Regions from separate parts of the Flavobacterium sp. 9 genome, predicted to be linked through region 3. Evidence: riboswitches for the same ligand, from Rfam matches in the RefSeq annotation. Region 3 holds a riboswitch; each other region holds the start of a gene.
What was found. Region 3 has a riboswitch for cobalamin ahead of CLU81_RS14820 (DUF5074 domain-containing protein). Riboswitches for the same ligand answer to the same signal wherever they lie in the genome.
Positions count from the first base shown of each region.

Region 1: linked by a shared signal. The riboswitch ahead of CLU81_RS23220 (TonB-dependent siderophore receptor) and the one ahead of CLU81_RS14820 (DUF5074 domain-containing protein) in region 3 are both predicted to bind cobalamin.
Region 2: linked by a shared signal. The riboswitch ahead of CLU81_RS07780 (TonB-dependent siderophore receptor) and the one ahead of CLU81_RS14820 (DUF5074 domain-containing protein) in region 3 are both predicted to bind cobalamin.

Region 1 is NZ_PEEU01000001.1:5,548,873-5,554,732, forward strand. Features, by position in the region: gene CLU81_RS23215 (ABC transporter permease) at 1-742, shown strand, start outside; cobalamin riboswitch at 1,310-1,545, shown strand; gene CLU81_RS23220 (TonB-dependent siderophore receptor) at 1,690-3,696, shown strand; gene CLU81_RS23225 (YncE family protein) at 3,729-4,889, shown strand; gene CLU81_RS23230 (PKD-like domain-containing protein) at 4,912-5,860, shown strand, end outside.
Region 2 is NZ_PEEU01000001.1:1,997,447-2,003,306, forward strand. Features, by position in the region: gene cobT (nicotinate-nucleotide--dimethylbenzimidazole phosphoribosyltransferase) at 1-1,452, shown strand, start outside; gene CLU81_RS07770 (adenosylcobinamide-GDP ribazoletransferase) at 1,516-2,307, shown strand; gene cobC (alpha-ribazole phosphatase) at 2,292-2,828, shown strand; cobalamin riboswitch at 2,896-3,099, shown strand; gene CLU81_RS07780 (TonB-dependent siderophore receptor) at 3,126-4,979, shown strand; gene CLU81_RS07785 (YncE family protein) at 4,984-5,860, shown strand, end outside.
Region 3 is NZ_PEEU01000001.1:3,585,834-3,591,693, reverse strand. Features, by position in the region: gene CLU81_RS14835 (hypothetical protein) at 1-248, opposite strand, end outside; gene CLU81_RS14830 (type III pantothenate kinase) at 241-975, opposite strand; tRNA gene CLU81_RS14825 (tRNA-Phe) at 1,080-1,152, shown strand; gene CLU81_RS14820 (DUF5074 domain-containing protein) at 1,637-2,956, opposite strand; cobalamin riboswitch at 3,291-3,485, opposite strand; gene CLU81_RS14815 (MFS transporter) at 3,729-5,225, shown strand; gene CLU81_RS14810 (DUF6814 family protein) at 5,239-5,466, shown strand; gene CLU81_RS14805 (alpha-amylase family glycosyl hydrolase) at 5,579-5,860, opposite strand, start outside.

The DNA.
Region 1 (5,860 bases), 2.0 Mb from region 3:
AAAAGCGGGATTAGGCGCGGGATATATTGCCGACATTATAAGAGATTATAATAGTAATCTAAGCCTAAAAAATAACCCAAAAGGAAGTTTTAATCCAATTCCTCAAATAGAAATTGCGTCGTCAAATTGGTACAATCCGCATTTGAATTACAGATTGTATATGGTTCCGGGAATATTGGCGATTTTGGTAACGCTTGTTGGAGGATTTTTGTCGGCATTAAATATTGTAAAAGAAAAAGAAGCCGGAACAATCGAACAAATCAATGTTTCGCCCGTCAAAAAATATCACTTTATATTAGGAAAACTGATTCCGTTTTGGATTCTGGGCAATGTTGTATTTACCTTAGGATTATTGGTTGGATGGCTGTTTTATGGAATAATTCCGTTAGGAAATCTATTGGTTTTATACGCTTTTGTATGCGTTTATTTATTGGCGATTTTGGGTTTTGGTTTACTGATTTCAACCATTTGCGAAACGCAGCAACAAGCGATGCTTATTATGTTTTTCTTTGTCATGATATTTGTTTTAATGGGCGGTTTATTTACGCCAATTGATAGCATGCCGGATTGGGCAAAAACGGTTTCGAAATTTAATCCCATAAGTTATTTTATTGATGTTATGCGAATGGTAATCATCAAAGGAAGCGGTTTTAGGGATATTTCAAAACATATTCTGATTATAATAGGTTTTGCAATTGTATTGAATTTGGCTGCAATTCTTAATTACCGAAAAACATCTTAAAATAAAGTAAGTCAGTTTGATAAAATATTGATTTTTATTTGGTTAGTTGATTTAAAATTAAGTATTTATTCTTTATTTGGATCACTATAAATGAATTAAATTTGATTCGAAGATTAATCTCGCAAAGACGCAAAGTTTTGGTCATTTTGATTTCTATGATAAAATTATTTTTTAGGAGCTAATCCCGCTATCCGTTTCAATCTTTTGTGGCTCCCGAAGCCTCGGGACCGCCACAAAAGGATTTTCACTTCTATCGGGGCTAGGACAATCATTTTCATAATAGTATTCTCGTCTAGTTTGTCATTTCGAGGAACGAGAAATCTCCACAAGTAGCTCGACAAAGATTGGTGACTTTGATTACGGAGTTACTTGTGGAGATTTCTCGTTCCTCGAAATGACAAAATCTTTGCGATTTTATGTCTTTACAAGAAATTTGGTCACTATAATATGTGTTTAATTAATTACTTCTAATAATCTAGTTTTATTTTTAAAGCATTAACTTTTAGATGTATAGACTTCTATTTTCTGTTTTTTTTAAGAAATTAGATATTAACTGATGTGTTTATGTATCTTTGCGCTCGCAATGGTTTAGCTATTCTTTTCGAGTTTAGCTGACGAAGAGGGAATCAGGTGCAAATCCTGAACAAGCCCGTTACTGTAAATTCCATGCAACATTTTGACTGATTCAATCGCTTTTTAAGCCTTTGAAATCGAATCTTTTGCCACTGCATTTTTTCTAAATGTGGGAAGGCTGATCAAAATGGGAATAAGTCAGGAGACCTGCCAATGCTTATAATTTCAAACTCTCGTGGACCAGAGTTTTGAGACAAACACAAATATCAAACTAACATTTGATTTCGATTTTACCGTTAACAACTATTTAGTTAAATAGAGTATTTTTTATGCACTTATGTGAACATAGGCGTTTGCGTCTAATACATAGTGGATTGTTTGTATTTGCATGGATTTTATTTTTGAATCCGATGTATGGACAAGATAATCCTCTGAAAAATAATAAGGAGTCAGATTCTTTAAAGAAACATCAATTGAATGAGGTTATTGTAACCACAAGCAAGCGTGAATTTAAGGTAGAATCTCCTATGCCTGTCCAAATATTGTCAGGAAAACAGCTTGAAAAACTAAATAGTCTTTCTGTTGCAGATGCTGTGCGTTATTTTTCGGGTGTGCAACTAAAAGATTATGGCGGAATTGGCGGTTTAAAAACTATAAATGTCAGAAGTTTAGGAAGTGCTCATACAGCAGTTTTTTATGACGGAATGAGTGTTGGAAATGCGCAAAACGGACAAGTAGATCTCGGAAAATATTCACTGGATAATATCGAAGCCATTGAATTGTATAATGGACAAAAATCTACTATTTTTCAGCCTGCACGAGGTTTTTTCTCTTCGAATACGCTTTTCTTAAAAACAAAAATTCCTGATTTCTCTTCTGGAAAAACCACAAAAATAAGAGTTGGCGTAAAAACGGGTTCGTTTGGACTTTTTAATCCTTCTTTTCTATATCAACAAAAATTATCGTCTAATTTCTCTCTTACAGCAAGTACAGAATGGCTTAAAGCCGATGGAAAATATAAGTACAGATACCAAAAGACGAATGGTTATGATACAACGGCTGTCAGGCAAAATGGCGATATCACGGCTTTAAGAAGTGAATTGGCATTACAGGCAAAAGTTGGAACTACGGGTCAGGCTACATTAAAAGCTTATTATTATGATTCTGAACGTGGACTTCCGGGAGCGATTTTAGCCAATAAATATGAATATGTACAGCGGCAATGGGACAGAAATTTCTTTGTTCATGGTTCTTTTCAAAATTCATTTTCGAAGAATTACGAACTGCTTGCCAATATAAAATTCAGCAGAGATTATAATCGGTACATTGATCCTGATTATAAAACATTGCAAGGCGCGCTGGATAATAAATATTATCAAAATGAATTTTATGCTTCTGTTGTAAATCAATATACGATCAAGGAATGGTGGAAAGTTTCTTTGGCAACAGATTTTTCGATCAATACACTTACTGCTAATTTATACCGATTTCCATATCCAACCAGATATTCTTATTTGGGCGCATTATCTACAGAAATGCATTGGTCAAGACTTGATATTCAGGCAAATTTGTTAGGCGCATATGTCGACGAACAGGTTAAATATTATCAGCAAGGAGATAGTCAGCACGTTTTTTGTCCGGTTGTATCCGCTTCTTATCAACCTTTTGATACTAAAAAATTCAGGGTTAGAGCATTTTATAAAGAATCTTTCAGAATGCCAACTTTCAATGATTTGTATTATACTTTTATCGGAAACAGCTCTTTAAAACCTGAATTTACTACGCAATATGATTTTGGTTCCACTTATATTATTGAGCCGAAAAAGTTTCTGCAATCGGCTTCCTTTCAGGCAGATGTATATTATAATCACGTAAAAGACAAAATTGTTGCGATGCCATCTGCCAATTTATTTCGATGGACGATGATGAATCTTGGGGAAGTTGATATCACAGGTTTTGAATTGAATACCAATTTTGTATTCCGTTTTCCGGAAGAAATATTTCTGGATTTGGGCTTGAGTTATACGTATCAAAAAGCAATTGATGTTACGCCAAAAGGCACAACTTACGGAGATCAGATTCCGTACACGCCAATGAACAGCGGAACAGCAACTTCGTCTATAAGCTGGAAAAACTGGCAGTTGAACTACAGCTTTATTTATACCGGAGAACGATACAGTCAGAAAGCCAATATTCCTGTAAATTATGTAAAACCTTGGTATACCAGCGATATGGCTTTGATTTGGGATGGAAAATTCCTGAAACTTCCAACAAAAGTAGGAGCGGAGGTCAACAATATATTCAATCAATATTATGATGTGGTTTTAAATTTTCCGATGCCAGGGAGAAATTATCGCCTGAGTATGTCAGTAAATTTTTAATGTAAAAGATACTAATAATTAAATTTTCTATTATGAAAACAAACTTCAAGTTTTTGATTCTATTGGTTTTAATAGCGATGAGTTTTCAAGCGTGTCAGCAAGATGATCCTATTATCCCAGAAGAGGTAGTTGTTTTGCCTCCGGAAACGGTTACAAGCGTCGACGGATTTTATCTCCTTAACGAAGGAAATATGAATATGAACAAATCGTCATTAGACTATTATGACTATCAGTCCGGGACTTACAGACGAAATGTTTATGGTCAGGCAAATCCGGAAGCGACTTTAGGCTTGGGAGATGTGGGAAATGATATTGGTATTTACGGATCAAAAGTTTATGCTGTGATCAATAACTCAAATAAGATCGAAGTTATGGATGCTGCAACAACTAAACGTATTAAAGTTATTGATGTAAAAAACTGCCGTTATGTAACTTTTGCAAACGGAAAAGCCTACGCAAGTGCTTACGATGGCGAAGTACAATTGGGAGAAAATTCGCCAAATGGTTTTGTTGCCGAAATCGATACGACATCACTTAAGATTACAAGAACGGTAAAAGTAGGACGTCAGCCTGAGGAAATGGCGATTGTTGGTGACAAATTATACATCGCAAATTCCGGCGGATATAGTCCGCCAAATTATGAAAGAACAGTTTCTGTAATTGACTTAAAAACCTTTACAAAAATCAAAGATATTGATGTTGCAATTAACCTTCACAGACTGGAAGCAGATGCTGACGGAGATATTTATGTAAGTTCTCGTGGTGATTATTACAATATTCCTTCAAAACTTTTTGTAATCGATACAAAAACAGATAAAGTAAAGAAAACCTTTGATATTGCTTGTGCTAATCTTTCTATCGTTGGCGATAAAGGTTACATAATTGGATCAGAATTTAGTTATGTCACTTTCAAATGGAAAATAAATTATTCTATGATCGACGTAAAAAATGAGACTTTACTTGAAGGAAGTTTTTTACCAAAAGCAGTTAGTGATCAAATTAAAACGCCTTACGGACTTGCGGTTGATCCTTTTTCGCTAAATGTTTACGTAACAGATGCCGGTGATTATGTTTCGCCAGGAAAACTGTATTGCATCGATAAAAACGGAGAAACCAAGTTTACTGTAATTACAGGAGATATACCGGCTCATTTTGCCTTTAAACTAAAGAAAACAATCAAAAACAATAAATAACCTTTAAAATTTAAAAAAAAGAATGAAGAAGATTTTATTTACCTTGTCAATTGTCCTGTTCTTGGCGGGATGTTCTAAAGATGATGATGCTGTACAGAGTCCTCCGAAAATTGAAATTACGATTCCTGCAAATGGTTTTGTTACAGATAAAATGCAATGGTTCAGTGTTAAACCTCAAGTGGGAAGTGAGATAGAGAATACCTATAAATGGATCGTGAATGGCAAGGAAGTGTCAACAACCGCTGATTTATCTTATGTATTTGCAACAGCAGGAACTTATAATATTGAATTTAAAGCTAAAAATGGAGCAGGCGAAAGCTCGAAATCATTTACTGTTACAGTAAACGATAAAGCGTATTTGAACAGAATCAAAAATGTGTTCGATTTCTTTCCGGCGCCGGGACAATTCACCAATGGTTTACCTGAATATATTGCGGGAGATACTGATGAAACCATGCGAGCAAAAGCTGAAAAAGCAATCACGACCGATAATAGCATGATTACTCTTGGAGGATTTGGAGGTTATGTAACCTTTGGTTTTGATCATACGGTTATTAATAAAGAAGGAAATGATTTTATCGTACTTGGAAATGCTTTTTCAAATTGGGCAGAACCTGGAATTATAATGGTTTCGATCGATGCTAACGGAAATGGAAAACCAGATGATGAATGGTTCGAAATTGCGGGTTCTGAGCATAAAAAAGCAACTACAATTAAAAACTACGAGATAACATATTACAAACCTGCTACAGAGCCGGAAGATCCAAGTGAACCAAATTATATTCGCTGGACGGATAATCAGGGAAAAACAGGTTATGTTTCGAAAAATCCTTTTCACAGTCAGCCTTTTTATCCATCTTGGAAAGGAAGTACGATTACTTTTAAAGGAACATTTTTGCAATCTAATGCATTCGATCAATCAGGAACGGGAAGTTACTGGGTTTGTCCGGCATATGATTGGGGTTACGCAG
Region 2 (5,860 bases), 1.6 Mb from region 3:
AATCCGGAACAAAAAGAACATTATAAATCGTTGAAACTTGAGGCAATCGAAGAAGCTCCAATTGGACTAATCATTGCTTATGATCGATCTGTTTTAAATCAGTTTACAATTGGAACCGTTGGAAGTAACGAAGCGGTGAAATTTAGCTCTGTTTGTGCAGCACAAAATATTTGGCTTTCGCTTACAGAACAAGGTTACGGAATGGGTTGGGTTTCGATTTTGAATTATTATCAGTTTAAGAAGATTCTGGATTTACCTGATAATATTGAGCCTTTGGGTTATTTCTGTATCGGAAAACCTGCAACGAATTACGATAATCAACCGATGTTGCAACAATTGCATTGGAAACAAAAATCTGAAACTCCGGATTGTAAAGAAATTAAACAAATAATTCAGAATCCTGTTTTAGATTTTGAATCAAAAACTCAAATTCAAGTTGAAAACAAAAGTAATTTCAGCACTCTTTTACAAGACAAAATAGATTCTAAAACGAAACCTATTGGTGCTTTGGGAACTCTGGAAACATTAGCTTTTCAGATGGCAACAGTTTTTGAAACTTTAATTCCAAAAATAACAAACCCAAATATTGTCGTTTTTGCTGCTGATCACGGTATTGCAAATCATGGCGTCAGTGCATATCCGCAAGATGTGACGCGACAAATGGTTGGTAATTTTCTGGAAGGTGGCGCTGCAATAAATGTGTTTTGTAATCAAAATAATATTCAATTATCAATTGTAGACGCTGGCGTTAATTATGATTTCCCTACAAATGCTAATCTTATTCACGCTAAAATTGCAAAAGGAACTCAATCCTTTTTGCATATTCCGGCAATGAGCGAAACTGAATTGCAATTGTGTTTCGAAAAAGGGAAATCAATCGTTACGAATATTGCAAAAACAGGTTCGAACTGCATTGGTTTTGGCGAAATGGGAATTGGAAATACTTCTACAGCGTCTGTTTTAATGAGCCTGTTAACTGGTTTTTCTATCGAAGAATGCGTCGGAAAAGGAACTGGTGTTGAAGATAAGAAATTACTTCAGAAACAAGATTTACTAAAAAAAGCAATTGAAAATTATTCCGGTCAAGCCGAATTAAAACAGCAATTGGCTTATTTTGGTGGTTTTGAAATTATTCAAATGGCAAGCGGAATGTTAACGGCTTTTGAAAACAAAATGCTTATTTTGGTAGACGGTTTTATTTGTAGTGTTGCTTTTTTAATCGCTTCAAAAATAAATCCTGATATTCATAAAAATGCTGTTTTCTGTCATTGTTCTGCTGAAAAAGCGCATCAAAAACTATTAAATTATTTAAATGCAAAACCTATTTTAAACCTCGATTTGCGTCTTGGCGAAGGAACGGGTTGTGCTGTTGCTTTCCCAATTTTAAAATCGGCTGAAGCTTTTTTGAATGAAATGGCAAGTTTTGAAAGCGCTGGAGTTAGCAGGAAATAGAAAAATCCAATATCAATGGCAAATTTCAATATCAATTAAAAAAATAAAAAATCAATTTCTTAAATGAAAAAAGAACTACATATCTTCTTTACCTGTTTAATGTTTTACACCAGAATTCCATGTCCAAAAAACATTGATCACAATCCTGATTATTTGAATAAAGCAACCCGATATTTCCCTTTCATTGGTTGGATTGTTGGAGGTATTTCTTTTTTAGCATTCTATCTTTTTTCACTTTTTTTATCTACCGAAACAGCTGTAATCTTAGCTATTATTGCTTCGATATTGACAACCGGAGCTTTTCATGAAGATGGATTTGCTGATGTTTGTGATGGTTTTGGCGGAGGCTGGACCAAAGAAAAAATTCTAATGATTATGAAAGACAGCGCCATTGGTGCTTATGGAGCAATTGGTTTAGTTTTGCTCTTTTTATTGAAGTTCAAATTGCTTTCAGAATCTATTTTGCTATTCGATGGTAAAAACTCTTATCTTCTTATTCTCCTTTTATTTGTTTCTGCTCACGCTTTGAGTCGTTTGGCTGCAATTTCAATTATTTTCACGCATGAATATTCTCGTGATGATGCTTCGAGTAAAAGCAAACCAATTGCTAAAAAACATACTTGGAAAGAAATTTCAGGATCATTTTTCTTCGGATTACTTCCGTTGTTGGTTTTCTCTTATTTTCAATATAAATTTCTCTTGGCTTTAATTCCGGTTTTTATAATGCGTTATTTTTTAGCCCGATATTTCCAGAATTGGATTGATGGCTACACAGGAGATTGCCTTGGCGCAACGCAGCAGGTTTGTGAGGTTGTTTATTATTTAAGTATTCTATTGGTATGGAAATTTATCTAGTTCGTCACACTGAAACTGTTTGTGAAAAAGGCATTTGTTACGGACAATCTGATGTAGATCTGGCAGAACCTTTTGATTTAGTTTTTGAAAACATTCTTTCGCAATTACCTTCAGAAGCTATTATTTTCTCAAGTCCTTTAAAACGTTGTGTTATTCTGGCTGAATATATCGAGAAGAATATCAAAACTATTTCTTTTGAAAAAGAAGAGCGTTTAATGGAAATGAATTTTGGCGATTGGGAATTGAAAAACTGGGATAATATTCCACAAGAAGAACTTAATCCCTGGATGGAAGATTTTGTCAATATTAAGGTTTCGAATGGAGAATCTTTTGTTGAATTACATCAAAGAGTTGGAGATTTCTTATCTGATTTAATTTCAAAAAAAATAACAAATCCTATTATTCTTGTAGTGCATGCCGGCGTTATACGAAGTATTTTATGTCATCAAACTTCATTGCCTCTAAAAGATGCTTTCAACAACAAGGTAGACTTTGGTCAAGTAATAAAAATAGTACTTTAAACACCATTTTGTTTAGAATTTGTTTTAAAAAGTGAAACAAATTTGAAAATTCGATAATTTTAACTTTATCTTTGCACGAAATTAAGGTTGTGTTCATTTTTAACACATTAAAAGGGAATCAAGTAATAATTCTTGAGCTGTACCCGCAACTGTAAGCTTTGTTCTGAAAAGAATGCTTGTTGTAACTACAAAACCACTGCTCGCCCCGGCGAATGGGAAGGTAAACAACAAGACGCAAGCCAGGAGACCTGCCTTTGTAACGAATATCGAGCTCTCGGGAAAAAGAGTTTAGAAATTATGACTTTAAAAAAACGGTTTGCTTTTTGTTTATTGCTGTTGTGCCAAATTATTTCGGCGCAGAACGACTCTATTACCAAATTGAAAGAAGTCGTAGTTTCTGACGCAAATCTTAAAAAATACTCCAATTCACAATCCGTTTTAAAGCTTAATGATTCTGTCATTAATAAAAATGAGGCTTTATTAACGGATCTTTTAAACTTTAATTCCACTATTTATTTTAAAGAATACGGCCGTGGAATGCTTTCTACAGTCTCTTTTAGAGGAACTACTGCATCACAAACCGCAGTAATCTGGAACGGAATTAATATCAATTCTCAGATGAACGGAAGTACTGATTTCAATACTATTTCTGGCTCTGATTATAATTCGATAAGTGTAAAAGCTGGTGGCGGAAGTGTTATTTATGGAAGCGGAGCCGTTGGAGGAACTGTACATTTAAACAACGATTTGGCATTTTATAGTCGGTTTGAGACTAATTTAAAACTTGATTACGGAAGTTTCAATACTATTGGAATCAATTTTAAAACTAATATTTCGAATGAAAAATGGAGCGCGCAAATTGGCTTTTCAAAAAATAGTTCGACAAATGATTACAAATACATCCATAAATACAACTGGAAAGGCGAACAACGCTGGAATCAAAACGGTCAGTATGATATAATAACTATGAGCGCAAATGTTGGTTACAAATTTGACGCAAAAAATAGTTTGAAATTATACACTCAAACTTCTAATACAGATAGAAACACTTCTTTAGTATCTGAAACGGAAACTAAAACCAGATATGTAAATGGTTTTAACCGAAACTTATTAGAATATGACGGCGATTATGGAAAGTTTACCACTAATCTGAAAGCAGCATATATATTCGAAAACTATCAATATTATCCTGATAATGCGATTAATTTTTTCACTTATGGAAAAACAGAAAGCTTTATCACAAAAGCAGATTTAGGATATAAAATTTCTAAATCAACACAAATAAACGGAGTTCTGGATTACAACAGAACTAAAGGTTACGGAACTGGTTTTGGAGATCACGTTAGAGAAATTAGTTCGGCTGCTTTATTGGTTAAACAAGATGTTTCGACAGATTGGAAAAATGAATTCGGAATTAGAAAAGAGTTTACAGACAATTATCAATCTCCTCTCCTATTTTCTTTAGGATCTTCGTATCAATTTAGCAAATTGTATAATCTGAAATTGAATTTATCACGAAATTTCAGAATCCCGACTTTTAATGATTTGTACTGGGAACAAGGCGGAAATCCAAATTTAAAACCTGAAAGTTCTTATCAGGCAGAAATTGGTAATGTTTTCACTTTCAAAAATATATCATTGACTCAAACCTTTTATTACATGAAAATAAAAGATTTATTGCAATGGATTCCGGGAAGCAACGGTATTTGGTCTCCACAAAATACGGATAAAGTAAATAGTTATGGTGCTGAAACATTATTAAGCTGGAAAAAACAGTTTGGTAAAAACATCTTTGCCGCAAATGCCACTTATGCTTATACGGCTTCAAAAAATGATGAAACCAAAAAGCAGCTTTTCTATGTTCCGTTAAATAAAGTAACTGGATCTGTTTCTTATTCCAGAAATAGAATTTCAGCTTATTATCAATTTATGTTTAATGGTTTTGTTTATACAACCGAAAATAATGACCCGAAGGATATAATAAATGATTATAATGTTTCGAATATCGGAATTGACTATGATTTTAAATTTCTCGACACTTTCAAACTTGGTTTTCAAGTATTAAATCTTTTCAATAAAGAATATGAAAGTTTGGAATACAGACCTCAGCCAGGTCGCAATTTTAATATGTATTTAACCCTAAAATTTTAATATAATGAAGTTTAGCAAATTATTTTTAGTAGCACTTAGTGTTTCGCTATTTGTTTCGTGTTCAAACGATGATAACAATAATGATAATGATACTCCAAAAGGAGTTTATGACAATGGTTTTTTTATCTTAAATGAAGGAACTACAAAAGGTACTGTTTCATTTTCGACTGATGATTTGACTTCTTCTACCAAAGATGTTTACGCTGCTGCAAATGGAACTGATGTACTTGGGAAATATGTTCAAAATATATTTTTTAGTGGCGACAACGCTTATATTATTTCCGGTGGAGCCAACAATATTACAGTAGTTAACCGTTACACTTTTAAATTAATTACTAAGATCGAAACTGGTTTAAAAAACCCAAGATACGGAGTTGTAAAAGATGGTAAAGCGTATGTTACGAATGCAAATACGTATTCATACGAAAATGCTGCAACAGGAGATACAGATGATTATGTTGCCATAATTAATCTTACAACTAATACTTATGAGTCAAAAATCGACTTGAACACAACCGCTAACAGAGTGGTTTTGAAAGATGGAAAATTATATATCACAGATTCTTACAGTGATAAATTATCGATTGTTGATATTGCGACAAAAAAACTGGATGCTCCTGTACAAATTGGTAAAACCGGTGATTGTATTGAAGAAGAAAACGGAATTCTTTACATCTTAAAAGGTGGTTATGAAAATATCAGCGGACTTGTAAAAGTAAAAATAACAGACAAAACATTTACTGAATTTGCTTTTCCTGACAACTTAAAAGAAGCAGGATTTATGGATGTTAATGACAGTAAAATTTACTATACAGTAGGAAGTGCTGTTTATGTAATAAACACTAATGCTACGGCTCCATCTACAACACCACTTTTAACTT
Region 3 (5,860 bases):
GAAGTTCCAAAAGTTCCTCCAACACTAAAAGTTGTCTGAATTAAACTGGCATAACTCGCGGGATTCTCAATGTTTAAGTGAATACTATCCTGCTCCACTGCAACTCCTGCCATAGATCTGAATTCAAGAGTTCCTTTGAACCTTACATCCCCAATTCCGTAGAAAGAATAAGGAGAAGCAGTTCCTTGTTGAGCGAATGAAACGAACGAGATAAGCAAACAAGCGCTTACTATAATTTTTTTAATCATTGTCGATTTTATATTGAAATGTTTGGTTCAAACTCTCCAGTAAGAAATTTGAATTGGCAAATATGGTATTTTTTAATCGTTTAGCCAAAAATTCTGCATCACCTCCCGTTAAAATTATTATAAAATTTGAAAAGTTTGCTCGATATTCATCGATAAAACCATCAATCTCATAGACGAAGCCATTGACAACTCCCGAATGAATGGCTTGTGCAGTCGTGTCTCCTATATAGGATTCAGGTGCCTCTAAAGTCAGTAACGGCAATCTGGCTGTGAAATTGTGGAGTGCTTCATACCTTAAACGTAGGCCCGGAGAAATTGCTCCGCCCAAATAATTGTCATTTTCGTCGATGAAATCATAGGTAATACAAGTTCCTGCATCAATTACTAATCTATTTTGTTCCGGAAACTGTAAAGTTGCTCCGGAAGCTAAAATCATTCTGTCAATTCCTAAAGTTTTTGGAGTAGCGTACTTATTTGTGAAAGGAAAAAGATCTTCGTGTGTAAAAAAATGAATATTTAGTGTTTTTTCGAAAGCTAAAAAAGATTGTTTTTCGATATTTCCAACCGAAGCGACGATCAAATCAGAGCAATTTGGAAATTTTTTTAAAATTTTTTCAATATTTTTTTCGAGCTCATTTTTATCAAAAACAAAACTTTCCAAAACATTATTATCCTCAAAGACAGAAGCTTTAATTCTTGTATTACCTACATCGATTGCTAAAACCATATTTATTTTTTTACCTCTGCGAAGATACGAATTGATTTTTTTAAAAAAATGTTTTGGATAAACGGAAAATGATTCTATCTTTGCACCCGCAATAAGCACACAAAGGTACCTTAGCTCAGATGGTAGAGCAATGGACTGAAAATCCATGTGTCCCTGGTTCGATCCCTGGAGGTACCACAAAACCCGAATAGAAATATTCGGGTTTTTTGTTTTTAAATATTTTCATGAAAAGCTTAATTGCATCGGATTTAACCGCAAAGTTCACTAAGATTTTTTGTCTTGGATTGTGGTTAACAAACACAAAGTTCGCAAAGCTAGATCAACACAACGCTTTGCGAACTTTGTGTTTTTATAAAACCTCTACCTTAAAAAATCTTTGTGTTCTTTGTGGTTATATATTTCTCCACAATATTTCCTCTTGATCTATTTAACCGCAAAGATTCGCTAAGTTTTAATCCCTAAAATGATAACCGTATTTAAAACATAGCCCAAGGTTTCAACCTTGGGACGCAGTATATGATCGCATATATTTTGTATCCCAAGGTTGAAACCTCGGGCTATGTTACAATATTATATGCAAAAAGGTTCGCAAAGTCATAAATTAAACTTTGCGAACCTTTGCGTAAATCTTAGCGCGCTTTGCGGTTAAGAAATAAAAAAATTATTGTTGAAATACAGAAACTGCAGGGAAATAATATCCTGAGAAACTTACCGTTTCTGTTTTAACACCAGAATCAGCATTGAATAAGTAAAGATTATTTATTGCGAAATTTGCTCCAAATCCTTCATTTACTGTATTTACAACCAAAGTATTTTTCAGACGATCGTAACCAATTCCTGAACCATATAATATATTAGATTGTGTCAAAGTAATAAAAGGTGTTGCCAAAGATGCAGCCGTACCAGTATATTTATAAACTTGTTTACCACCACTCCAACTTCCGTTTTTAGCAATAAAAACATTGTTTTTGGCTGCTGTAATAGATCCCGGATGCCATGCTCCCCAGCTTCCATAAGCTTGAAAACCTAACGGAATTTCTGTTACTGCAAGCGTACTTGAATCTATACTTATAAGGTTTGTGCCTCCCGCTGCCCAAACTTTTTTATCATCGGTAACGGCAAATCCTAGAACCATAGCCGGAATCGTTTTTACAACTGCAAATGTTGAAGCATTAAGAACAATAACTCCTTGTGAAGCAGATAATGCAAAAACATAATTACCCACTTTAACAATATCTCCAACCTGACCTGTAACACCAGCAACTTGTCCGTTTAATGCCATTGTATTTAGATTAAGCTTATAGATACCATTCCCAGAAGTCAATAATGCTTGATTTTGATCAATACCAACTAACGCACGCCAGTCGTTTCCGCCTTGAGCCGGAATTCTTTTTTCTTCTTTAAGTGTATAAGCATCTGTAACAACAACAGGTCCGCCAACTTTAGAAACTAAGTATAGTTTTTTATTAAAGATCGTTCCGAATTCTAATGTAGACGATTCCGGTTTTAAATCTTTACCTGGATTTGCTTTTACAAAAACACTGTCTTCGATTTTTTTTGTATCATATCTATAAAACCCAACTGTTCCTGTTCCGTGTCCATACCAACCTTCGTTGATCATGAAAAAACCGTTTTCATAAGCTCCTAATGCAAGAAGATTATAGGTTAGAGACGTTTTTCCTCCATCATTTTTTGCCGTCATTGTAACTTTAAAATCACCTCTTGTTTCTGGTTTGAAAACATAAGTAGAATCAGATCCTACAACTTTTCCGTCTACGGCCCATTCGAAAGAAACATTGTTTCTATCTGTTAATTTTGAACTTAATTTTAGTACTTTTCCTATAGTTAAAGTGTCTTTTAATTGTTGCTGACCTTTTATTGCTGGAGGAGCTGTAAAATTGTCATCATTATTACACGAAACTGTTAGGATCATTAAAGAAGCAATTGCAATTAACTGCTTGGAAAAAAATTGGTTTTTCATCATTAAATATTTAAAATTATATTACTTAAATCTTTAAATCGATGTACAATTTATCTTCAGCAAAAGCTTTATAAAATAAGCTTCTGTCTGCCTTTATTTAAAAAGCAAAACATCTTGTACAACGATACGTTTTAATGATTTTTTTAATGAAGAAAAAGTATGTATCGAAAAGAAAAACACCCAACAGGAAATTGTTTTTACGATATCATATTTGCAGAAAAAAAATCTCATAAACTCTTTTTATGGCTTACGAGAATAGAATAACCAAACAATACCATTATCACATAGAGTGAAAAAGTATTGGTTTTAATTCAAGCTTCAATCCCCGAAAGCTATTTATTACTATAAAAATGGCAGGTCTTCTGACTTGCTCCCTACACCCAGCCTTCCCTTTCAAAAAATGAAAAGTGACGTATTAAAGGGTTTCAGTTAATGAGCTTACAGCTGCGGGACAGTTTTGGAGTTACACCAAATTCCCTTTTAATGTCAATATTTATTCAATATGACAACCATTTTCTGTTTTAAAATTGTTCTGCAAAACTAGTGTTTTCTTTCTTAAGAAAACAACACTTCTTTATATTTAGAAGCCCTCACTATAATCTTCAATCTATAATTTATTTCGAATTATTAGGCATTTACTGATAGAAGAAAAACAAAGTCAATAAGTGAACTAATTTTGTTAAAAAAGTATTGAACAAATAAAAAAATATCTCATATATTCGTAAAATGTTACTTAATTATTCAATTAATTATCAAAAACACAAAATATTTTATGAGTAAAAATTCTACAAAAGGCATTTGGAAAGTAATTTCAGCCTCGTCAATGGGAACGATGATTGAATGGTACGATTTCTATATTTTTGGAAGTTTAGCTGTTGTAATTTCCACTAAATTCTTTCCAAGCGACAATCCAACTGCGGCTTTTTTATCTACGTTAGCCACTTTTGCTGCAGGATTTGTAGTCCGTCCTTTTGGAGCATTATTTTTTGGAAGACTTGGTGATATTATTGGTCGGAAATATACTTTTATGGCAACTTTATTATTAATGGGAGGCTCTACATTTTTAATTGGTTGTATTCCCAGTTATGAAACTATTGGTTTTCTTGCACCTTTACTCGTTTTAATTCTACGTTTATTACAAGGACTTGCTCTTGGTGGCGAATATGGCGGCGCAGCTACTTATGTTGCAGAACATGCTCCGGTTGGACAAAAAGGATATTGGACTTCCTGGATTCAAACCACCGCTACAGTTGGTCTTTTTATTTCATTAATGGTTATTCTCGCTACTAAAAATATTCTTTCTGCCGAAGCTTTTGATTCCTGGGGATGGCGTGTTCCGTTTTGGGTTTCTATTGCAATGGTTGGTGTCTCGTATTTGATTCGGAAAAACATGGATGAATCTCCTGTCTTCGCCAAAGCAAAAAAAGAAGGAAAAACGAGCACAAATCCGCTAAAAGAAAGTTTTGGAAATCGATACAATCTTAAATTTGTATTACTCGCGTTGTTTGGCGCTACAATGGGACAAGGCGTTGTTTGGTACACAGGACAATTTTATGCTATGAGTTTCATGAAAACTGTAATGAATATAGATTCGTCTCAAGTTGATGGATTATTGGGAATTGCACTTTTAATTGGAACGCCGTTTTTTATAGTTTTTGGATGGCTGAGCGACAAAGTAGGACGCAAATATATTATGATGGGCGGAATGTTGCTTGCCATTTTCTTTTACAGACCTATCTATAAAATGATGTACAATACAACTGATGTCAGTTACAAAACTGAAATCATAGAAAAAACAAAGCAAACGACAGAAATCACAAAAAGCAACGATTCGATTGTCACTATTAAAAAAGAATTTACAGACGGAACATCCTTAATCGAAAAAAGATCGTATGTAGTAAATAAAAAAGAAGCTCAGGTTAGCACGTCAATAAATATTAATTCAAATGATGAATGGACTTTGATTTTACTGGTTTTTATTCAGGTGCTTTTTGTTACGATGGTTTACGGACCAATTGCTGCTTTTTTGGTAGAAATGTTCCCGGCAAAAATCAGATATACATCAATGTCATTGCCTTATCACGTTGGAAACGGAATTTTTGGAGGTTTACTTCCTGCGATTTCAACCTATTTTGTAACACATGCAAAAGACGCCGGAAAACCAGAATTTTATCTCGAAGGACTTTGGTATCCAATCATTATAGCTTCTGTTTGCTTTGTAATTGGAATGATTTATATCGATAATAAAAATAAAACGAATCACCTTTAATACTATATACAATATGAATACGATTAAGCAAATTTTAGGTGTTTTATGGATACTCCTCGCAATTGCCGCGACTTACTTTTGCATTTTTGAATTTGGGTTACCAAAATTACTCTCAGACAAACAAGATGACCTGGTATTTGGCATCATTATTCTTTTTATTCTTACTCCGTTAATTGTTTTAGGATTAGGAACTTTTGGCTATTTTGCTGTAATTGGCGAGTACAATCACAAAAAGAAATAAGTTAAAATACACTTTAACTCAAAAGGGTTGTCTGTTTCCAGACAACCCTTTTTAATTACTAAACAAAACCAAACATTAGACTTTTCAGACTATACAGATTATACTCTAAAAGTTATTTTTTAATAAACTTTGCTACTCGAACATTATCGTTCTCGTCAAAAGCTTTTACAATATATATTCCTGTTTTCAAATCGCTTACTCCAAACTGAAAATCTAAATTTCCATGTGTTGCAAAGCTTTTTACCAATTGACCTGAAATTGCATAAACCTGAACTTTGGTTGTTGCAATATCTAAAGTAAAGTAGTTCGCAACCGGATTTGGATACAGACTAACTAAATTTCCTTTTTCGAAATCTTCAATTGCTAAATTCGCTTGTTTGTTACCGTAAATTCT